2 regions of the Sphingomonas sp. VDB2 genome follow, and region 1 is predicted to be linked to the other one. Evidence: riboswitches for the same ligand, from Rfam matches in the RefSeq annotation. Region 1 holds a riboswitch; the other holds the start of a gene.
What was found. Region 1 has a riboswitch for cobalamin ahead of ABT375_RS21760 (TonB-dependent receptor plug domain-containing protein). Riboswitches for the same ligand answer to the same signal wherever they lie in the genome.

Region 1 (11,427 bases):
CACGAAGGCGAAGCCGCGCATCTTGCAACTGCCGTCGTCCTGTGCGGTATATTGAACCTGCGTCACATGATGCTGGCGCCCCGGAAAGCCCGGCGCATTGCGATAATGTTCGGCGATGCCGCGAATCCCTTCATGGCCCTCCCAGATGTCGGGATCGTCAAATACCTCCTCCACCATGCGCGCGTCCGGGGTGAAGCAGGCGACCAGCCCATCGACGTCACCCGTGTCGAGCGCCCAGCTATAGGCGGCGATCAGGTCTTGCAGCGCAATCCGGTCCTCGATCGGAAGGGAAGGCATGATAGTCACTCTCCTTAGTTTCTATGGCTTGACGCAATAATAACATTCGTTACGATTATCTGCAACAAGACGACAGATCATGCAAGCGAGAGGACGCATGGGGAAGATCATCATTTCAGGCGCTTCGGGTTCGTTCGGGCGGGCGGCGGCGGAATTGCTGCTGGAAAAGGTCGCGCCGCAGGATGCGATATTGCTGACCCGCACCCCGGCCAGGCTGGCCGATCTGGCAGCAAAAGGCGCCGACGTCCGCTTCGCCGATTTCGACGATCCCGCCACCCTTCCCGCCGCGATGGCGGGGGGCGAAAAGATGCTGCTGATCAGCACCGCGCGCGTCGGCACCCGCGTCGGCCAGCATCGCCATGCGGTGGAAGCGGCGGTCGCGGCTGGCGTCCGGCACATCGTCTACACCTCGATCATCGCCGCCGATCAGCCCGGCAATCCCGCGATCGTCAAGAACGACCATCGCGCGACCGAGGAGATTATCGAAGGCTCCGGCGCCGCCTGGACCCATTTGCGCGACAGCCAATATGCCGAGGCGATCGCCGGGCCGATGACCATCCCCGCACTGATGATGGGCGGAAAGCCCGACAATTGCGGTGATGGCCCGGTCGCTTTCGTCAGCCGCGACGATTGCGTCGCGACCGCCGTGGGCGTGCTGACCCAGCCGGGCCACGAGAATCAGGCCTATGTGCTGACCGGTCCCGACCTCATCACCATCCCGCAGGCGATGGCGCTGGCGAGCGAACTCGCCGGCAAGCCGATCGTGGTCGAAGCCGTCGATGACGAGGCGATGTTCGCCTATTTCGATGGGCTGGGTGCGCCGCGCCATGCCTCCGACATCGTGCCCGACGGGCCGATCCCCTGGTCGAGCGACGACATGGTGACATTCGGCCAGTCGATCCGCGAAGGCTATTTCGCGGAAAAGACCGACTGGGTGGAAAAGATCACCGGTCGCAAGCCGAAAAGCCTGCGCGACGTGATGCTGGCGCACAAGGAAGGCTGGCCGCTGTGAAGAAGATGATGGCCGCGCTGGCGGCGTTGCTGGCGCTCGCAGGATGCGCGGGCGGTGGAACGACGGGTGACAGCGGGGCGGGCGACGACTGGCCCTATACCGGCGGCGACGTCTGGGGCAGCCATCATTCGCGCCTGACCGATATCGACAAGGGCAATGCGGGGCGGCTCGGCCTCGCCTGGTCCTATGACCTCAACACCAACCGCGTGCAGGAAGCGACGCCTGTGGTGGTCGATGGGGTGATGTACACCAGCGGCAATCTCGGCCGCGTCTATGCGCTCGACGCCGCGAGCGGCCAGCCGCTCTGGACCTTCGAGCCGGAGGTCGACATGCAGTCCAATCGGTCGACCTGTTGCGATCAGGCCAATCGCGGTGTCGCTGTGGCCAATGGCAAGGTCATGGTCGGCGCGCTTGACGGGATGCTCTACGCGCTCGACGCGAAGACCGGCAAGATCCTCTGGAAGACCGACACGGTGGTCGATCACAGCCGGGGCTATACCAGCACCGGCGCGCCCGAAGTGGCCGGCGACCTCGTCATCCTCGGCAATGCCGGCGCGGAATATGACACGCGCGGCTATGTCACCGCCTATCGCATCGCCGACGGCACGCAGGCCTGGCGTTTCTACACCGTACCCCATGATCCGGCCAAGGGACCGCAAGAGGACAAGGCGCTCGACGCCGCGCTCAAGACCTGGGACCCCAACAGCCGCTGGGATATCGGCGGCGGCGGCACCGTCTGGGATGCGATCAACTATGATCCCAAGTTCGGCACCGTCTATATCGGCGTCGGCAATGGCGGCCCCTATTCGATCGCGACCCGATCGCCCAAGGGTGGGACCAACCTCTATCTCTCCTCGATCGTCGCGCTGGACGCCAAAAGCGGCGCGGTGAAGTGGCATTATCAGGAAACGCCCGGCGATAGCTGGGACTTCACCGCCACCCAGCCGATGGTGCTGACGGAGATGGAAGTGGACGGGCAGGTTCGACCGGTCATCCTCCATTCGCCCAAGAACGGCTATCTGTTCGTGCTGGATCGCGAAACCGGCAAGCCGCTGCGCGTCAATCCACTCGTGCGGACCAACTGGACCAGGGGATTCGACAAGGATGGCGTGCCGCAGATGACGCCGGACCGCACCGATTTCTGGAACGGCCCGCGTATCGTCTTCCCGGCATCGGCGGGCGCGCGCAACTGGTATCCGGCCGCCTATGATGCGGAGCGCAAAAGCTATTATGCCTCTGTGCTGGACATGGGGAACCTGATGTTCACCGTGCCCCCCGGCACCCCGGCGGAAGCGCGGCGGCCCAAGGCGCTCAATGTCCAGACGACGCTCATCTTCACCCCGCAATTGCAGGCCGTGCTGCCGACCCTGCCGCCCGCGATCCGTGAACAGGTGGAAAAGCTGCCCGAAATGCAGTGGGTGAAGGACAAGCCTTATTCGTCGGAATTGCGCGCGATCGACCCGCTGACCGGCAAGGCCCGCTGGGCGGTGCCGACCGAAGGGTGGCAGGACCGGATGGGTATGCTCTCCACCGCGTCCGGCCTCATCGTCCACGGCACGATCGGCGGCAAGTTGATGGTCCGCGACGCCGACAACGGCAAGCTCATCAAGGCAATCGACACCGGCACTTCGATCATGGCCGCGCCCATGACCTATCGCGTGAAGGGCGTGCAATATATCGCGGTCGCGGCTGGCTTCGGCGGCGGCGGCTGGGGCTATGTGCCGCGCTATTCCGCCGCCTATCGCAACGGCAATGCCAACCGCATCCTGGTGTTCAAGCTGGACGGCGGACCGGTGGCGCAGCCAACGCCGCTAACACCCGTGGAGGTGGCCTCCGCACCCCCCGCGCAAAAGCCCGGCGTGACGCCAGCGATGATCGCCAAGGGGCAGGGGCTGTTTTTCCAGAATTGCGCCATCTGCCACAGCAACCAGCTACGCTCGACTGCGCCCGACCTGCGGCGGATGCAGCCAGGCACGCATGACATGTTCAATCAGATCGTGCGGGAAGGACTGTTGCTGCCGGGCGGGATGCCACGCTGGGACGACCTGCTGGGCGTCGAGGATGCCGATGCCATCCATGCCTGGCTGATCGCCGAACAGGGGCCGTTGCGGGAGCGCGAGTTGAAGCTGAAAGCCGCCGGCAAGCCGCTCGACGCGCCCAGCGCCGCCATCATGTCCAATTTCTAGGAACGACCATGGAAGACACCGACATCATTGTCGTAGGCGGCGGTTCGGCCGGGTCCGCGATGACCGGGCGGCTGGCCGATGCGGGCCTGTCCGTCACCCTGATCGAGGCGGGCGGGACCGACCGGCATATGCGGTCGCGCATCCCCGCGCTTACCAGCGCCATCGTGCAGAATCCCGCCTATGACTGGTGCCATCAGGTCGAGCCGGACCCGTCGCTGGGTGGCCGGGCCGATATCTGGCCGGCCGGCAAGATGCTGGGCGGTGGCAGTGCGCTCAACGGCATGATGTTCATTCGCGGCCATCGCTGGGACTATGACGAATGGGCGCGGCGGGGCGCGGCGGGATGGGATTATGAATCGGTCCTGCCCTATTTCCGGCGGATGGAGGATAATGAGCGCGGCGCCGACCAGTGGCGCGGCACCGGTGGACCGATCGTGGTGTCCGAAGGGCGCGCGCGCTATCCGATTACCGACCAGTGGATCGCAGCGGCGCAGGCGGCGGGCATCCCCCGCTCGTCGGATCTGAACGGGCAGAACGCCGAGGGCGTCGACTATGTGCAGGTGTCGCAGCGAGGCGGCACACGCTGTTCCGCGGCGCGCGGCTATCTGCACGAGCGGCGCAGTGGCAAGGCGCCCACCATAATGCTGGGGGCGCAATTGCTGCGCATCCTGATCGAGGCAGGTCGCGCGGTCGGCATCGTCTATTGGCAGGACGGCGTTGAAAAGATGCTGCGTGCGCGCCATGGCGTGGTGCTGAGTGCCGGGGCGATGAACACGCCGCGCCTGCTGATGCTGTCCGGTATTGGCCCGGCCGACCATCTGCGCGCCCATGGGATAGAGGTCGTCCGCGACCTCCCCGGCGTCGGCGCCAATCTTCAGGACCATGTGGGCACCCATGTCGTGAACGAGGTGGATGTGCGGACGCTCAACAGCGACGCGCAGGGGCTGCGCGGGGCGTGGCAGGTGCTGCGCTACGCGCTGTCGCGTCGCGGCGCGCTGACCACGGCGATCGGCCACGCCCAGGCCTTCGTGAAGAGCCGGCCGGACCTGCCTGCGCCCAATCTGCAGATCAGCTTTGCCGCCTTCGCTTTCGATTTCGACGAACAGGGCCGGCTGATGCTGCGCAAGACGCCGTCGGTCTCGACCCTGGTCGGGCTTATGCGGCCCAGCCATCGCGGGCGGATCAGCCTGCGCTCGGCCGACCCTTTCGCGCCGCCGAAAATCGAACATCGGCAACTGGGCAGCGACGATGATATCGACCAGATCGTCGAGGGCATCGGCATCGCCCGCTCGATCCTGCATGAGACACCGATTGCGACACATATAAGGGGGGAGCTACGCCCCGGCTCGGGGCTGACCGACCCGGAACAGTTGCGCGCCTACGTGCGCATGGCATCGATCCCACTATATCACCCGGTCGGCACGGCCAGGATGGGCGCGCGCGACGATGCGTTGGCGGTGGTCGACGCCGATCTGGCCGTCATCGGCGTCGAGGGGCTGTGGGTCGCCGACGCCTCGGTCATGCCCAGCCTTCCCGCCGGCAATACCAACGCCACCGCGATCATGATCGGCGACAAGGGCGCGGATCACCTGCTGAGGCGCCTCCGCCGCAATTGACGCGCTGGCGGCGCGGGGCCTGCTTTGCCACAAGGCGGGCATGACACCGAATCGCGCCGCCCTCTTCGTGGATGCCATCGCCCCCTTGCCGGTATGGCGCACGTCGTGACGCCGCGACTGGGCGCGGGACTGGTGATCGCCGCCCCGGCGTCGGGCGCGGGCAAGACGATGGTGACGATTGGCCTGCAACGCGCCTTCACCGATCGCGGCCTGAGCGTGCAGGGTGCCAAATGCGGACCCGACTATATCGACCCGGCCTTTCACGAAGCCGCGACCGGCCGGCCCTCGATCAACCTGGACGGTTTCGCCATGGCGCCGACCATGCTGCAGGGGCTGGCGGCGCACGTCGCTACAACTGTCCAACTCGTCGTCGCGGAAGGCGCGATGGGCCTTTATGACGGCGCGCGGGCGCCGGGTCGTTCGGGCGCGTCGGCCGATGTGGCGCGGCTGCTGGGCTGGCCGATGCTGCTGGTCGTCGATGCCCGCGCAGCGGCGCAGACGGTGGCGGCAGTGGCGCATGGCTGCGCGACTTTTCCCGGCGCGCCGGCCATCGCCGGAGTGATCGCCAACAAGGTGGCCAGCACGCGCCATGTCCGCATGATCGAGGATGGGTTCGCGCGTATCGGCCTGCCGCTGCTGGGTGCGATGGCCACGGACGAGGGATTGGCCATGCCGTCCCGCCATCTGGGACTGGTGCAGGCTGGCGAAACGGAGGAACTGGAACGGCGAATCGACGCGATCGCAGGGCGGGTGACGGCGCAATGCGATCTGGATGCGATCCAGGCGGCGGCCGGCGCTACGACAGACGTGCCGGCGCAACCGCCCGGCATCCGGCCACCGGGGCAGCGGATCGCCGTCGCCAGGGACGCCGCCTTCAGCTTCTTCTATCCCCATATCGTACATTGGTGGCGGTCGGCCGGCGCGGAGCTGCGCTTCTTTTCTCCGCTGGCGGACGAATCGCCGCCCGCCGATTGCGATGCCTGCTGGCTGCCCGGCGGCTATCCCGAACTCCATGCTGCGCGGATCGCGGCCAATGGCCAGTTCCTGAACGGCCTGCGCGCCTTTGCGCAGAGCCGGCCGGTGCATGGCGAATGTGGCGGCTATATGGTGCTGGGCCGCACGCTGGAGGATGGCGACGGCGTCGTCCACCCGATGGCGGGCCTGTTGCCGATGGATACCAGTTTTGCGCGCAGGCGCCGAACATTGGGCTATCGCAGCGCGCGGCTGCGGCACGGCACCAGCTTCGCCTCTGTCGGGCAACTGTTGCTGGGTCATGAGTTCCATTATGCCAGCATCACCGCCAGCGAGGGCGAGCCGCTGGCCGACATGGCCGATGCGGAGGGGCAGGCCCTTCCTCCGGCGGGCCACCGCGCGGGCCAGGTGACCGGTGGCTTCTTCCACTTGATCGCCTGATCCAAGTCGATTAGGGCGGCTGCGCGTCAGGTTCCCCGCAAGGGGATCAAAAGGGAACGGGGTTAAAGACCCCGGCTGCCCCTGCAACTGTGAGCGGCGAGCCATCGAGGCACAAGCCATTGGAATCGATGATTCCGAGAAGGCGCTTCGAATACGGCATTGACCCGCAAGCCAGGAGACCTGCCTGTCGCGGTCGTTCTTCGTCCGGACAGGGTGTGCCGGTCGAACGAGGATATCCTCGCGCAACGACAAGCTGACCGTGCGGGTTCGCACGGTGGCGATGTCGTGCGCGCGTGCGCCCTGCATCGCCACCGCGTCGCGTCCGCCCGGTCCTGTCAACGACTGGGGGATTATGATGCATTGGATTTCAAAGAGCGGCCTTCTGCTTCTGGCGGGCCTGTCGACGCCGGCCTTGGCCGATGATGCGGGCGAGGTGATCGTGACCGCGCTGCGCCAGCCGCAGGCCATCGAACAGGTGGCGTCGAGCATAACCATCATCGACAAGCCGGCAATCGACGCCGCACAGGCGCTGGCGGTGTCCGACCTGCTGATCCGCACGCCGGGCGTCAGCTTCACCCGCAATGGCGGCTATGGCACGGCGACCTCGATCCGCATTCGCGGCGCGGAGGCCGACCAGACCGTGCTGGTCATCGACGGCGTGAAGCTGGCCGATCCGTCCTCGACCGGCGGCGGCTATAATTTCGCGACGCTGATGACCGGCGCCATCGACCGGATCGAGATATTGCGCGGTCCACAGTCGATCCTCTGGGGCAGCCAGGCGATCGGTGGCGTGGTGAACATCGTCACCGCACGGGCCGAACGCCCGATCGAAGGCAGCTTCGATATCGAGGCGGGATCGCGCGATACCGTCAGCGCCCGCGCTGCGCTGGGCGGCCGACAGGGCGCGATCGACTGGCAGGTCGCGGGCAGCCGCTTCACGACGGAGGGCATCTCGGCGATCAGCCCGCGCTTTGGCGCCAAGGAGAAGGACGGCTACACCAACGGCACGCTCAACGGGCGTCTGGGCGTCGCGCTGGCGCCGGGCGTGTCGATCGCTATGCGCGGCTATTATGCCAAGGGGCGCACCGACATCGACAGCGCCGGGGCCATTCCCGATAGTCCGGAATATTCGGAAGTGGAGGAATGGATCGGCTATGCCGGCCTGAACGCCGACCTGTTCGGCGGTGCGCTGCGCAATCGCCTGTCCTTCAGCCGCAGCGAGACGCTACGCGACAACGTCAACCCCGCCCGCAAACTGCGCCAGACCAGTTTCACCGCCAGAGGCGAGACGAAGCGCTACGAATATCAGGGCGTGCTCACCATCGCGCAGGGCTGGACCGCGACCTTCGGCGCGGAGCGCGAGGAGCAGCGGATGCGCACGGCTTCGCCTTCCGATAGTTTGGCTGCCTACGCCACGACCCGCGGGTCTGCTGATATCGACAGCCTCTATGCCCAACTGAGCGTCGAGCCGCTGGCCGGCCTGACCGTCAATGGTGGAGTGCGCTACGATCATCATTCGACCTTTGGCGGCAACACGGTCTTCGGCGCGGGCGCAGCCTGGGCGCTGGTCAAGGACCGCACGATCCTGCGGGCGAGCTATGGCGAGGGCTTCAAGGCGCCGACGCTCTACCAGCTCTACAGCGATTATGGGAACACCGCCCTGGTGCCTGAAAAGGCGCATGGCTGGGATGCCGGCATCGAACAGCATCTGTTCGACCATGCGCTGATCCTGTCGGCGACCTGGTTCGATCGCAGCACCGACAATCTCATCACCTATAATGGCTGTCCGACGACCAACCGGCCGCCGCTCTGCTATGCGCCGGGCACGACGGCACCGCGCTTTGGCTATTATGCCAATGTCCAGCGCAGCGAGGCGCACGGGCTGGAACTGGCCGGCGTCGCCCATGCCGGTCGGCTGACGATCGACGGCAATTATAGCTGGGTGTCCGCGGAGGATCGGTCGCCGGGCCTGAACTATGGCAACCAACTGGCGCGGCGACCGCGCCATGCGGCCAATGCGACAGCGCGGTACGACTGGGCGTTCGGCCTGAGCACCGCCGTGGCGGTGCGCTGGTCGGGCAAGGCGCTCGACACCGCGCGCACCAGCGCCACGGTCGCGCCACTGGTCAATGCGGCCTACACGCTGGTGGATCTGCGTGCCGAAATGCCGGTGATGGGCAAGCTGACGCTATTCGGCAGGGTCGAAAATCTGTTCGACGAATATTATGAAACCGCGCGGCGCTACGGTCAATTGGGCCGCAGCATTCATGCTGGCCTGCGGGCGCGGTTCTGATCCCCCCTGACAAGGAGCGTATGACCATGGACAGCCTGTCCCCTGCCGCCGCCCGCCATCTCTGGATCGGATTGATGACGCTGGCCAGCACCATAACCACTCTGGCGCTGGCCTGCGCCACGCCTTTCCCCGCCCTGGCCGCCCTGGCCGCGTTGCATGTCCGCCGGCAGGACGGCATCATTCTGATGCTCGCGGCCTGGGCGGTGTCGCAGGGGGTGGGCTATTGCCAGCTGGGTTATGAAACGACTGTGGAGAATGGCGTCTGGGCCGGGACCATGGCGCTGGCGGCCATCGCGTCGCTGCTCGGCGCGGATGGTGCGGTGCGCCTGTTGCCGCACGCGCATCCGGCGGTGCGGCTGGTCGCGGCCTATGGAGCAGCGTTCGCTACGTTCAAGCTGGCCGTCCTGGCGGGCGCATGGGCGCTCGATTCCGGCTGGGCGGCCTTCGCGCCGGATGTAATGGCGCGGCAATTCGGGCGCTACGCCATGATCCTAGCCGGCCTGCTGGCGTTGCAGCATCTGGCCGCCCGCAGCGGCCTGCTGCGCCGTGCGGCGACCGCCTGATGTTGCGCGCGGTCGAGGATGGTCCGGCGGTGGTGGTGTGCAGCAGTTGCCGCCACTCGCCGGGGCAGCGGGAAGATGCCGATGGCGTGCGCGGCGGTGCGCGGCTGGCGGAGGCGCTGCGCCGGGTGAAGGCCGGGTCGGACCGCTATGACGGGGTGGCGGTGCAGGACATGCCCTGCCTCTTCGCCTGTTCCGACCATTGCGCCGTCCATCTGCGGGCGCCGGGGAAGATCGGTTATGTGCTGGGGCGCTTTACGCCCGACGAGGATGCCGCGCGCGCGATCCTCGACTATGCGGCGCATCATGCCGCGAGCGCCCATGGCCAGGTGCCTTATGCCGACTGGCCGCAAGGGGTGAAGGGCCACTTCATCGTGCGTCTGCCGCCTGCCGGGTTCGTCGCCACATGAGCCTGTTTCCCACCGTGGCGGCTTTCGACGACGCGCTGGCGTCCCTGCCGGGGGCCGACCTGGCCTGCCGCGCCGCTGCCGCAGCGCGGCAGGGGCAATTGACAAAACCGGCCGGGTCTTTGGGTCGGCTGGAGGAGATCGCCATCTTCCTGGCCGGCTGGCAACGGCGCGCGCGCCCGCATATCGATCGCGGCCGGGCGGTGATTTTTGCGGGCAATCATGGCGTGGCGCGGCATGGCGTCAGCGCCTTTCCGCCCGCGGTGACGGCGCAGATGGTTGCGAATTTCGCCGCTGGCGGCGCGGCCATCAATGCGCTGGCGGGCGCAGCCGGGCTGGATCTGCAGGTCGTGCCGATCGACCTTGATCGCCCGACCGAAGACTTCACGGTCGCCGCGGCGATGGGCGAGGCGGATTGCCTGGCCGCGCTCAACTGCGGGGCCGATATGGTCGATCCGGGCCTGGACCTGCTGTTGCTGGGCGAGATGGGCATTGGGAACAGTACCGCCGCCGCGGCCCTGTGCCAGCGCAGCTTCGGCGGCAGCGTGGCGGAATGGGTCGGCGCGGGGACCGGCGTGGATGCCCACGCACTGGCGGTCAAGCGACAGGTGGTCGATCTGGCCATGGCGCATCATGCCCAAGCGCCGATGACGCCGTTCGAGACGCTGCGCCGGGTTGGCGGGCGGGAGATCGTCGCCATTGCAGGGGCCATGCTGGCGGCGCGGCATCGCCAAGTGCCGGTGGTGCTTGACGGGTTCATCTGCGCATCGGCGCTGGCGCCGTTGGCGGCCACCACGCCCGCGATCACCGATCATGTGATCGCCGGACATCGCTCGGCCGAAGCCGGGCACGGGCGGCTGCTCGACCGGCTGGGACTGAAGCCAGTGCTCGATCTCGACATGCGGTTGGGCGAGGGCAGCGGCGGCGCGGTGGCGGTGGCGGTGATCCGCGCGGCGGTAGCGGCCCATGACCAGATGGCGACCTTCGCCGATGCGGGTGTATCGGCGGGCGGATGAGCGGCATGCTGCTCCATCTGATGCGGCATGGCACGCCCGAACTTGCCGGGCGATTGCTGGGACATGCCGACTGGGCCGCCACCGATGCGGGGACGGCCGCCTGCGTGGCGCGTGCCTGCGGGCTGGAGGCGGAGGTTATAATATCGTCTGACCTGACCCGCACGCGGCAGGCGGCGACGGCCATCGCCGCGCCGCGTGGCATCGCGCCGCAGATCGACCCGCGCTGGCGGGAGCTGGATTTCGGGGCATGGGACGGCGCCGATCCGGCGATGCTGGACCAGGCGGCCCTGACGCATTTCTACGCGGACCCCGATGCCTGTCCGCCCCCCGGAGGCGAGCGCTGGTCTGCGCTGGTAGCGCGGGTCGGTGCGGCGATCGCCGCCCTGTCGCCCCGGCCGACGCTGGTCGTCACCCATGGCGGGGCCATACGCGCCGCGCTGGCGCTGCTGTGCGGCTTCGACCAGCGCCAGATCTGGGCGATCGACCTGCCCTATGCCGCCCGTCTTACGCTGCGTCTCTGGCCTGGCGAGAAACCTTGGGCGCAGATCGCGGGGCTTGCGGCGTGAAGGGCCTCATCTTCGCGCTCCAGTTCTTGACGCGATTGCCTATGCCGCGGGTGGAGGCGGA
Region 2 (11,427 bases), 420 kb from region 1:
TCCCTCCTTCTCCTATGCGCGGCGTCCACGCCGTCCAGCCGGATCGGCGGCTTTCCGGCGCTGGACGAGGGCCTGGACGCACGCGGCGCGCATGATGCCGCCGCCTGCCGCCTGCCGCCGGGTTTCGACAACCATGTCCTTTGCAGCCCGTCCCGCGCCGCCGCGCAGACTGCCCAGGCGATGGGGCTGGACGCCTCGGTCGAGGTCGCGTTGGTGGACATGGATGCCGGGCGCTGGTCGGGCCGGTCGTTTGCCGACCTTTTCGCCGCCGAACCGGCCGCCCTGTCCGACTGGATCGCCGATCCGACGCAGGGCACCGCGGATGGTGAGACCATGGAATCGGTGCGACAGCGGGTAGGCGGCTGGCTGGACGGAATCGCGCAGTCGCCCGGATGCGTCTGCGCCATCAGCCATGCCATGACGATCCGCGCCGCGCTGGCGCACGCGCTGGGCTTTCCGCTCGTGACGACGCCTGCCATCGACATTGCGCCGCTATCCGCCGTTCGCCTGTCCTTCAACCGCATCTGGCGGCTTCAGGCGATCGCACCGCACTGAGGGCTTGCGGACGGCCCCGGCAGCCGGTATCGCCGACCGCATCCGGGGAGCCGCAAGCCCCCTTCGATGACTGATCGCGCCGGTTCCCCGCAAGGGGATTAAAATGGGAAGGCGGTGCGGGTGGCGGTCCCTCGACGAGGGCGCTCATCCAAATCCGCAGCTGTCCCTGCAACTGTAAGCGGCGAGCGCGATGCACATCGCTCCCTTTCCAGGGGAGCAGCCACTGGGCCGGACGCTAAATCCTGCGAGGCCTGGGAAGGCGTGCATCAAGCGATGACCCGCGAGCCAGGAGACCTGCCGGCGTCTGGTCGCTCTTGCTTTGGTCCAGGGGATGGCCGGGGCACGGTGAACGCCGTCTGAGCGACGAACCCATGTGGCTGGGGCCGCATCGGTGCGCGCTGACGGGCTCCATGCGCCTGCTCGTCGCCGCGCATCGACCGTTCGTTCGCGTCCGGCACGCCCCCGCCCGAGATATCGCTCAGGTGCAGCGGGGGTAGACATGGCCATTATCAGGCTCGGCGATGCCGATCGCCCCTTCGCGCGCATGAATCCCATGGCGCTTGAAGGAGAAGAAGCGTGAGCAAGATCCCGACCACCGTCATCACAGGCTTTCTGGGGGCGGGCAAGACGACGTTGATCCGGCACCTGCTGCACAATGCCAAGGGCCGCAGGCTGGCGCTGATCGTCAACGAGTTCGGCGATGTCGGCGTGGACGGCGCGCTGCTGCGCGGATGCAATGACGAGGCGTGCCCGGAGGACGATATCGTCGAACTGGCCAATGGCTGCATCTGCTGCACCGTGGCCGACGATTTCCTGCCGACCATGCTCAAGCTGCTCGACCGCGCCAATCCGCCAGACCATATCATCATCGAAACGTCCGGCCTGGCGCTGCCCAAGCCGCTGGTGAAGGCGTTCCAGTGGCCCGAAATCCGCACCCGCGCGACCGTGGATGGCGTCGTGGCGCTGATCGACGCCGATGCGGTCGCCGCCGGGCGCTTCGCCGCCGACGAAGCCGCGCTGGCGCTGGCGCGGGCGGCCGACCCCTCGCTCGACCATGACAGTCCGCTGGAGGAACTATACGAAGACCAGCTCGCCTGCGCGGACCTCGTCATCCTCAACAAGGCCGACATGGTCGATGCTGACGCGCTGACCCGGATCGAGGGCGACATAGGCAAGGATATCCGTAGTGGGGTGAAGATCGTGCGGACCGATCATGGCGCGATCGATGCCGGCGTCCTGCTCGGCCTGTTCGCCGAAGCGGAAGAGGATATCGACGCGCGGCCATCGCACCATGACGGCGACCCCGATCATGACCATGACGATTTCGACAGCTTCGTCGTCACCGGCGGCGAGATTGCGGGCGTGGATGCGCTGGTGCAGGCCATGGCCCCGTTGATCGAGGCGCATGATATCCTGCGCATCAAGGGCATGGTCGCCGTCGCCGGGCGCCCGGCACGGTTGGTCGTCCAGGCGGTCGGTCCCCGCATCCAGCATTATTTCGACCGCGCCTGGAAAGCGGAGGAGTCGCGCCTGTCACAACTGGTGGTGATCGGGCAGAAGGGGCTGAATCAGGCCGCCATCGACAGCGCCCTTCGCGCGGCCTTCGCCTGATGCATTTGCTGGCCGCTACGCCGGGAACCGTCTCCAATGGCGAGGAGGCGATCGACCTCGATCAATCGCCGGGCGAGATCGTGTTCCTGACCGTGGCGGACAGCGAGCTGGCCTGTTTCGCCCAAGCGGCGGCCCTGCTGGGTGAGGATGCGCCGTCGATCCGGCTGGCCAACCTGCTCCAGCTCAAGCATCCCTATTCGGTCGATCTCTACGTCGAAAAGGTGATCGCCCATGCGCGTTTCGTGTGCGTGGTGCTGCTGGGGGGCAAGGCCTACTGGTCCTATGGCGTCGACGAGATCGCGCGGGTGGCGCGCGAAAGGGGGATTGCGTTCGCCGCGATCGCCGATGGGCGCGAACCCGATCCGTCGCTCGATGCCGCCGCGACGCTGCCGGTGGCGGTCAGCGAACGGCTCCGCGACTATCTGCGGCAGGGCGGCGTCGCCAATGCGGTCGGCTTCCTGCGCCATGCCGCGCGGCTGATCGGCGCGGATATCGGCGTGCCGGACGATCCGGTGCCGGTCGCCGACGCCGGTCTCTATCTGGCGGGTATGGAACGGCCTACGCTGGACGATGTGCGGACAGGATGGCGCGCGGGACAGCCCGTCGCGCTCCTCTGCTTCTATCGCGCGCTGATGATCGCCGGTACGCTCGATGCCGTCGATGCGCTCGTCGCCGCGCTGAAGGGACGCGGGCTGAACGTCGTCGCCGTCCATGTGCGGGCGCTGCGCGAGCCGTTCGCGATCGACTGGCTGCGCAGCCTGATCGCTGAAATCCGGCCCGACATCATTCTGAACGCCACCGCCTTCGCCGCTTCCTCGCCCGGCGACAGGCGGACGCCGTCGGTCCTCGAAACCGCGGATTGTCCGATCCTCCAGACCGTGTTCGCGGGGGTCGAACAGGCGAACTGGGCCGACAGTCCGCGCGGCCTTGGCCCCCGCGACCTGGCGATGAACGTCGCCCTGCCCGAGATTGACGGGCGCCTGTTCACCCGCGCCGTCGCCTTCAAGGCGGCCGAGCGTTTCGATGCCCGGACCCAATGCGGCATCGTGGTGCCGCGCGTTGCCCCTGATCGCGTCGCTTTCGTCGCCGATCTTGCCGCCAATTGGGCGGCATTGCGGCGCACGCCCGCCTCGGATCGGCGCGTTGCGCTCATTCTCGCCAACTATCCCAATCGCGACGGTCGGCTGGGCAATGGCGTCGGCCTCGACACGCCGGCCAGCGCAGCCGCGATTCTCGCCGCCCTGCGCGAAGCGGGCTATCATGTCGGCGATGCGCCCGTGGACGGCGCGGGGCTGATGGCGATCCTGCTCGGCGGCGTCACCAACGCCCGCGCGTCGCTGGATCGCCTGCCCGAAGTCCGCCTGCCCGTTGGCGATTATCGCAGGATGTTCGATGCGCTGCCCGCGTCGGTGCGTGACGCGGTGACGGCGCGATGGGGCGCGCCTGCCGACGATCCGTTCGTGCGCGACGACGCCTTTCATCTGCCCGCCCATCGCTTCGGCCATATCGTCGTCGCAGTGCAGCCCGCGCGCGGGTATAATATCGATCCCAAGACCAGCTATCATGACCCGGCGCTGGTCCCGCCGCATGGCTATCTGGCCTTTCATTTCTGGCTGAACCAGGATTTCGGCGCGCAGGCTGTCGTCCATGTCGGCAAGCATGGCAATCTGGAATGGCTGCCGGGCAAGGCGCTGGCCCTGTCCGACACCTGCTTCCCGGAAATCTGCGCCGGGCCGGTGCCGCAACTCTATCCTTTCATCGTCAACGATCCGGGCGAAGGAACGCAGGCGAAGCGCCGCATCGGCGCGGCGATCATCGATCATCTCACCCCGCCGCTGACGCGCGCGGAAAGCTATGGCCCGTTGAAGGCGCTCGAAGCGCTGGTCGATGAATATTATCTCGCCGCCGGCATGGACCCGCGCCGCATCCAGCATCTGAAAGCCGAAATTCTCGATCTCGCCCGGTCGCAGGGACTGGACGCCGATGCCGGGGCCGTTGGGGATGGCGATGACGCGCTCGCGGCTCTCGACAATTATTTGTGCGAATTGAAGGAGATGCAGATACGCGACGGGCTGCACATCTTCATGCGATCGCCGACCGGCCGGCTGCGTACGGACTTGCTCATCGCCCTGTCCCGCACCCCGCGCGGCTATGACGAGGCGAGCCAGGCGTCGCTGCTCCGCGCCATGGCCGACGATCTGGACCTTGGCTTCGATCCGCTCGATTGCCGGATGGGCGACGGCTGGACCGGCCCCCGACCGGCCGTGCTGGCAGCGGTGAGCGATGCGCCCTGGCGCAGCCATGGCGACACGATCGAACGGCTCGAACTGCTGGCCGTCGCGCTGGTCGAGGGTGCGACAGCGCCCGGCCCGGCGTCGCAGACCGTTATGCGTTCGCTGCGGGGCGATCTCGCCGGCCGCGTGGACCGTTGCGGCCCCGCCGAAAAGGGTGCGCTGCTGGCTGGCCTGGACGGGCGTTTCCTGTTGCCCGGTCCCTCCGGCGCGCCCACGCGCGGGCGCCCCGACGTGCTGCCGACCGGCCGCAACTTCTATTCGGTCGACACCCGGTCCGTGCCGACCGCCACGGCATGGGAGCTTGGCCGCCGCTCGGCGCAACTGCTGGTGGACGATTATCTCCAGCGCGAAGGCGAATATCCAAGGGCCATGGCGTTGTCCGCCTGGGGCACGGCCAATATGCGCACCGGCGGCGACGACATCGCCCAGGCCCTGGCGCTGATGGGCGTGCGGCCGCGCTGGGACTGGACGTCGGGCCGCGTGATCGGTTTCGAGGTGATGAAGATCGCCGAACTCAACCGCCCGCGCGTCGATGTCACCTTCCGCGTCTCCGGCTTCTTCCGCGATGCTTTCCCCGAACAGATCGACCTGCTCGATTCCGCAGCGCGCGCCGTGATGGCGCTGGACGAGCCGGACGAGGACAATCCCGCCGCCGCCCGCCACCGCCGTGAGACGGCGCAACTGATCGACGCCGGCCATGACGCGAAGGCGGCCGCCCTGCGCGCGGGCTTTCGCGTGTTCGGATCGAAGCCGGGCGCCTATGGCGGGGGCCTTCAGGTGATGATCGACGAGAAAATCTGGCACGACCGCGCCGATCTCGCCAACGTCTATCTCGACTGGGGCGGCTATGCCTATGGGGCAGGGGTGGAGGGCGACGTTGCGCGCGACCTGTTCGCCACGCGGCTGGCCCAGGCCGACGCCGTGGTGCAGAATCAGGACAATCGCGAGCATGACCTGCTCGACAGCGACGATTATTACCAGTTCGAGGGCGGCATCGCGTCCGCCGTCGAGCATCTGTCGGGCAAGCGGCCGCGCGCCTATCATAACGACCATAGCCGGCCCGAGCGCCCTGTCGTTCGCACGCTGGAGGACGAGATCGGCCGGGTGGTCCGCGCCCGCGTCACCAATCCCAAATGGATCGCGGGCGTGATGCGCCACGGGTACAAGGGCGCGTTCGAGATCGCCGCGTCGGTCGACTATCTGTTCGCCTTCGCCGCCACGACCCATGCCGTGCGCGATCATCATTTCGACGCAGTCCATGCCGCCTTCATCGAGGATGAAGCCGTGCGTGCCTTCCTGGCGGAGGCCAATCCGGCCGCGCTGCGCGAAACCGCGGCACGCCTGGCCGAAGCGCTGCAGCGCGGCATGTGGAAACCCAGATCGAACAGCGCGGGCCTGTTGCTCGCCCAGCTTGCAGGAGGATGACGATGGCCGAACGGACCGACGAACAACATGCCGAAAAGATGAAGAAGAAGCAGGCCGCGCACGACCGGATCGTCGCGGGCAAGACGGTCGAAAAGGGCCTGCTGATCGTCCACACCGGCAAGGGGAAGGGCAAGACGACCGCGGCGCTGGGCATGGTGGTGCGCGCCATCGGCCATGGCAAGAAGGTCGGCGTGGTCCAGTTCGTGAAGGGTGCGATGGAGACGGGCGAGAAGGCCGTGTTCGATCGTTTCCCAGATCAGGTCGAATTCATGGCCATGGGCGACGGCTTCACCTGGGATACGCAGAACCGGGCGCAAGACATTGCTTCGGCAGGCAAAGCCTGGGATCAGGTCAAGCGCATGATCGCCGACCCGGCCTATCATCTGGTGCTGGCCGACGAACTCAATATCGTCCTGCGCTACGATTATCTCCCCCTCGACGAGGTGCTGGCGGTTCTCAAGGGCAGGTCGGAGATGAAGCATGTCATCGTCACCGGCCGCAACGCGCCCGAAGCGCTGGTCGAAGCCGCCGATCTGGTGACGGAGATGACGCTGGTGAAACATCCGTTTCGCGAACAGGGCGTCAAGGCGCAGCCCGGCATCGAATTTTAAAGCCGATGGTCGATCTGGTTCACCAGGCTGCGAACGGCATCGACATAAGCCGGCCCGCCACAGACGGTCCAGGCCTGGGGCAGGCGCAGCCGCTTGATGTCCTTCAACAGCGGGTGGCGCAGCATCTCCGTACCCTGATCGACCACATGTTCGGAGCCGCTTTCGATCAGCAGATAGTCGGGCTGGGCGACCATCAACTCTTCGAGCGTGAGTTGCGACAGGACCGGCTTGCCGAGCTTGCCGGCCAGATTGACCAGCCCGGCGCGGGTCATCAGGTCGTCGATCAGCGTGCCCGTCCCGGTCAGGAAACCGCGCCGCTGATAATAGGCCGCGACGCCGGACCGGCGGGGACGGGCGATGGCGGCGAGATCCCGGTCCATCCGCGCGATCAGCGCCTCGCCGCGATCGACATGGCCGACCGCCTTTGCGACGGCGCGGATTTGCGTGACGATGCCGGTGTAGCTGCCGGCGGGCTTCAGATCCAGGGTATGATAATGTGCGCCCGACAGCGCCGCCATCATCCCGCCGCGCCTGGCCGGCGCGCCGATCACCAGATCGGGATCGATGGCCAGAACTTCTTCCGCGGAACCTGTCAGGATGGGCAGGCCGCGCGTTTGCGCCGCGGCTGCGGACATGGCCGCATTGTTAGCGTTCCGGGTCAGACCCGCAATCTGCGCACGATCGGCCAGCGCGATCAGATATTGGTCTGCACACAGGTTCAGCGACACGATCCGCTGCGGTGCGGCGGTGTCCCCGGTTCGCGATGCGGGCGCCGAACCAGCCAGAAGACTGCCCGCCGCCAGCGCGAACAAAATCGCCGCCAGTGCGGCGGACGAGGATTTCCTTAGTCCCAGTATCATAGCCGCCCCATGACTTACACGACCCCGGGACACAAGCGTGACGGGGACCACCGATCCACTGCGAGGTGCCATTGTCCGACTTCCACCCGTTCGACGCGCGCCGGCGCGTGCTACTGCTCATTCTCCTGGTCTTGACGATCCTGGCCGGCATCGCCTCGCTGGGCGTGGGATCGGCGGCCATCGATCCGGCGCGGCTGCTGGCGGCAGCGACCGGCCATGGCGACCGGATCGCGACCGCGATCCTGTTCACCCTGCGGCTGCCACGCGTCTTGCTCAGCCTGGCCGTGGGCGGCATGCTCGGCCTCGCAGGCGCGGCGTTGCAGGGTTATTTACGCAACCCGCTGGCCGAACCGTCGGTGCTGGGCGCATCCAACGCCGCGGCGCTGGGGGCCGTCGGCGCCCTCTATTTCGGGCTGTCCGAACTGCATATCCTGCTTCTGCCATTGCTGGCGATCGGGTCCGGCCTGCTCGCCCTGCTGCTGCTGTTCGCCTTGGCGGGGCGCGCCGAAAGCCCGCTCAGCCTCATTCTCGCCGGCATCGCGATCTCTGCGCTGGCGAGCGCGGGCATCAGCCTCGCCCTCAACCTGTCTGAAAATCCCTTCGCCGCCATGGAGATCACCGCCTGGCTGCTCGGATCGATCGAGAACCGATCGGTCGAGCATGTCTGGATCGCGCTGCCCTGCATCGCCTGCGGCGCGGTGCTGCTCCTGCTCGACTCCCGCGCACTTGATGCCCTGACACTGGGGGAGGAGGGCGCGCAGGCGCTCGGCGTCAACCTGCAGCGCACCCGGTTGCGCCTGTTGCTGGGCGTCGGCATCGGTGTCGGCGGCGCGGTGGCGGTCGCCGGCTCGATCGGCTTTGTGGGGCTGATCGTGCCTCATCTGGTGCGGCCGCTGACCGATCGCAGCCCCTCGTCGATCCTGCTGCCCTCATTGCTGGCGGGGGCGGCACTGCTGACGCTGGCGGACATCGCGGTGCGCCTGATCCCGACCTATAATGAACTTAAGCTCGGTGTCCTCACCGCCTTCCTCGGCGTCCCCGTTTTCCTCCTGCATCTGGTGCGGGCACGGCGGCTATGGTGACGCCGTCCTGGCCTGTCGCCGATATTCGGCAACCAGTTTGGCCTTGAGCAATTTGCCCGTGGGTTCGCGAGGAAGCTGATCGCGGAAATCGAATCGCCGCGGTGTCTTCACGCCACCCAGCGCCTTGCGGACATAGGCCGCCAACTCGCTGGACAGGCTGTTATCGCCGGTCACGCCCGGCGCGGGCTGGACGACCGCGATCACCATCTCGCCCAGATCCTCGTTCGGTTCGCCGATGACCGCCACGTCCGCGACTTTGGGGTGGGTGATCAGGCAATTTTCGATTTCCTGCGGATAGATGTTAACACCACCCGATATGATCATGAAATTCCTGCGGTCGGTCAGATAGAGATAGCCGTCCGCATCGACATGGCCGATGTCCCCCAGCGTTGCCCAACCCCGGCTATTATAGGCCTTGGCGGTCTTGTCCGGGTCATTATGATATTCGAAGCGCGGGCCGTCGGCGAAATAGACGTCGCCCGTTTCGCCGGGGGGCAGTTCCCGGCCCGCGGCATCGAGGATCTTGACCGTCCCCAATATCGCTCGTCCGACCGATCCGGGGCGTTCCAGCCATTCGGCGGACGACAAGGCGGTGATACCGCAGGTTTCCGTGCCGGAATAATATTCATGCACGATCGGTCCCCACCAATCGATCATCGCCTGTTTCACCGGCACCGGGCAGGGGGCTGCGGCGTGAATGACCGCCACCAGCGAGCCGCTGTCATAGCGCCCCCGCACCGCCTCCGGCAGTTTGAGCAAGCGGATCAGGTGGGTGGGCACCCAGGTCGCATGGGTGATGCGATAGTCCTGGATATGGGCAAGCGCAGCCTCCGCATCGAAGCGGTCCATCAGGACCACGGTGCCGCCGAAACGCTGCACCGTCATCGCCCAGCGCAGGGGCGCCGCATGATAAAGGGGGGAAGTGGACAGATAGATCATGTCCTCATCCATGGCGTAAAGGGTGCGCCCCATGGCGACGAGCGGAATTTCCGCGTCCAGCGGCCCGTCGGGCAGGGTCGGTTTCACGCCTTTGGGACGGCCGGTGGTGCCGGAAGAATAGAGCATCTCCGTGCCTGCGCTTTCGTCGGTGATCGCCGTGGCGGGGCAAGCGGCGCAGGCCGCGATCCAGCCGGGAAGGCCGCCCGCCTCGCCATGGACGCTGTAGGCCGCAAGCGCAGGCCTGGCCGCAAGCGCCTGCTGCGCGAGCGGCGCGAGTGAATCGGAAACGATCAGCAGCCGGGCGTCGGAATCCGTGATGATATAGTCGAGATCGTCGGCGCTGAGCTTGGTCGAGATGCTGGTGAGATAGAGACCTGCGCGCTGTGCGGCCCAGGCAATGGGAAACACCGCCATTTCATTGTTCAGCATTACCGCGATCACATCGCCCCGCTGCAAGCCGAGTCGCCGCAACATATGCGCGCAGCGGTTCGATGCCGCGTCGAGCGCCCGATAGCTCAGCACCTTGCCCGTTTCGGCCATGATGCAGGCAGGCTTGTCGGGATATGCAAGGGCATGGTGCATGGGGTGCATGGATGTCGGCCTCTCCTGTCGGGCGCGACCGCCCTTCGGGAGTCCGCTGCCTCGCTATGGCGCCGTCGAGCTGTCGCCTTCCGTGCGTCTGTCGAACCTGAAAAGCCGTATCGTGCCGCGGGAGGCAAGCGATGCGCAAGAAATGTCAAAAAGCAGAACATCTCTGTGTAAAGCCTGACGAGCGCGCTTCGACTAAACCGCCAGACAAGCCAGCGACCATCAAGGTCCGAAGGAGGAGAGATTTTGCGATATCCGGCACAGCCAGGCGCGACCGTCGCCCCCACCGCTAGATGCGTCATTACATATGCAGCATCCCCGCTCCATAAGGCCGGAAGAGACATGTCCCATGCTGATTGACGGGCTGGCAGCGATCGTGACCGGCGGTGCTTCCGGGCTGGGCGGCGCCACCGCCGCAATGCTCGCACGCGCCGGTGCCAGGGTCACCATCTTCGATCTCAACGCCGACTTGGGCCAAGCCCATGCCAAGGCGATCGGCGGGCGGAGCATTGCCCTGGATGTTGCCGACGAGCCTGTTGTCGAAGCAGCGCTGGACCAGGCGGAATCCTGGCATGGCAAGGCCCGTATCCTTGTGAATTGCGCGGGTATCGGCGCGCCGGAAAAGATCATCGATCGCAACGGCAATGCGATGTCGCTCGCCCATTTCAGTAAGATATTGACGGTCAACCTGGCGGGCAGTTTCAACGTCCTGTCCAAATTTGCCGCGCGCATCCATGATGCCGATGCGTTGGGGGAGGAACGCGGCGTGATCGTCAACACCGCCAGCGTCGCGGCCTATGATGGCCAGATCGGTCAGGCGGCCTATGCCGCATCGAAAGGCGGCATCGTCGGCATGACATTGCCGATCGCGCGCGAATTCGCCCGCCACGGCATTCGCGTGATGACGATCGCGCCGGGTATATTCTGGACCCCGCAACTCGCGACGTTGCCGCAAGAAGCGCTGGATTCGCTGGGACGCCAGGTGCCCTTTCCCAATCGCCTGGGGCAGCCGGAAGAATTTGCCGCGCTCGTCGAGCATATCATCGGCAACCCGATGCTCAACGGGGAGGTGATCCGGCTGGACGGCGCGATCCGGATGGCGGCGAAATGACCCGGATGGACTATATCCGCGTGGAGCGGGAAGGCCCGCTGACGATCATCACGATCAACCGCCCAGCATCACACAATGCGCTCAATACGGCAGCCCATGAAGAATTGGCCGCGGCATTCGACGATTTCGCCGCCGATGACGACCAATGGGTGGCCATCATCACCGGCGCCGGGGAAAAGGCCTTTTGCGCCGGGCACGACCTGAAGCAGCAGGCGTCGGGTGGCGGCATGGCAACGCCGCCGAGCGGCTTTGCCGGCCTGACCGCCCGGTTCGACCTGAACAAGCCGGTGATCGCGGCGGTCAACGGCGTGGCGATGGGCGGCGGGTTCGAAATCGCGCTGGCCTGCGACA

Region 2: linked by a shared signal. The riboswitch ahead of cobW (cobalamin biosynthesis protein CobW) and the one ahead of ABT375_RS21760 (TonB-dependent receptor plug domain-containing protein) in region 1 are both predicted to bind cobalamin.

Annotation. Positions count from the first base shown of each region.
Region 1 covers NZ_CP159616.1:727,206-738,632, reverse strand. The annotation lists gene ABT375_RS21785 (nuclear transport factor 2 family protein) at 1-297, opposite strand, end outside; gene ABT375_RS21780 (NAD(P)H-binding protein) at 395-1,309, shown strand; gene ABT375_RS21775 (PQQ-binding-like beta-propeller repeat protein) at 1,315-3,495, shown strand; gene ABT375_RS21770 (GMC family oxidoreductase) at 3,504-5,111, shown strand; gene ABT375_RS21765 (cobyrinate a,c-diamide synthase) at 5,217-6,524, shown strand; cobalamin riboswitch at 6,536-6,727, shown strand; gene ABT375_RS21760 (TonB-dependent receptor plug domain-containing protein) at 6,877-8,817, shown strand; gene ABT375_RS21755 (hypothetical protein) at 8,844-9,380, shown strand; gene ABT375_RS21750 (DUF1636 domain-containing protein) at 9,380-9,787, shown strand; gene cobT (nicotinate-nucleotide--dimethylbenzimidazole phosphoribosyltransferase) at 9,784-10,800, shown strand; gene ABT375_RS21740 (histidine phosphatase family protein) at 10,797-11,366, shown strand; gene ABT375_RS21735 (adenosylcobinamide-GDP ribazoletransferase) at 11,363-11,427, shown strand, end outside.
Region 2 covers NZ_CP159616.1:302,335-313,761, reverse strand. The annotation lists gene ABT375_RS19970 (histidine phosphatase family protein) at 1-555, shown strand, start outside; cobalamin riboswitch at 619-872, shown strand; gene cobW (cobalamin biosynthesis protein CobW) at 1,132-2,166, shown strand; gene cobN (cobaltochelatase subunit CobN) at 2,166-5,885, shown strand; gene cobO (cob(I)yrinic acid a,c-diamide adenosyltransferase) at 5,888-6,496, shown strand; gene ABT375_RS19950 (ABC transporter substrate-binding protein) at 6,493-7,356, opposite strand; gene ABT375_RS19945 (FecCD family ABC transporter permease) at 7,488-8,438, shown strand; gene ABT375_RS19940 (acyl-CoA synthetase) at 8,430-9,968, opposite strand; gene ABT375_RS19935 (SDR family NAD(P)-dependent oxidoreductase) at 10,315-11,076, shown strand; gene ABT375_RS19930 (enoyl-CoA hydratase-related protein) at 11,073-11,427, shown strand, end outside.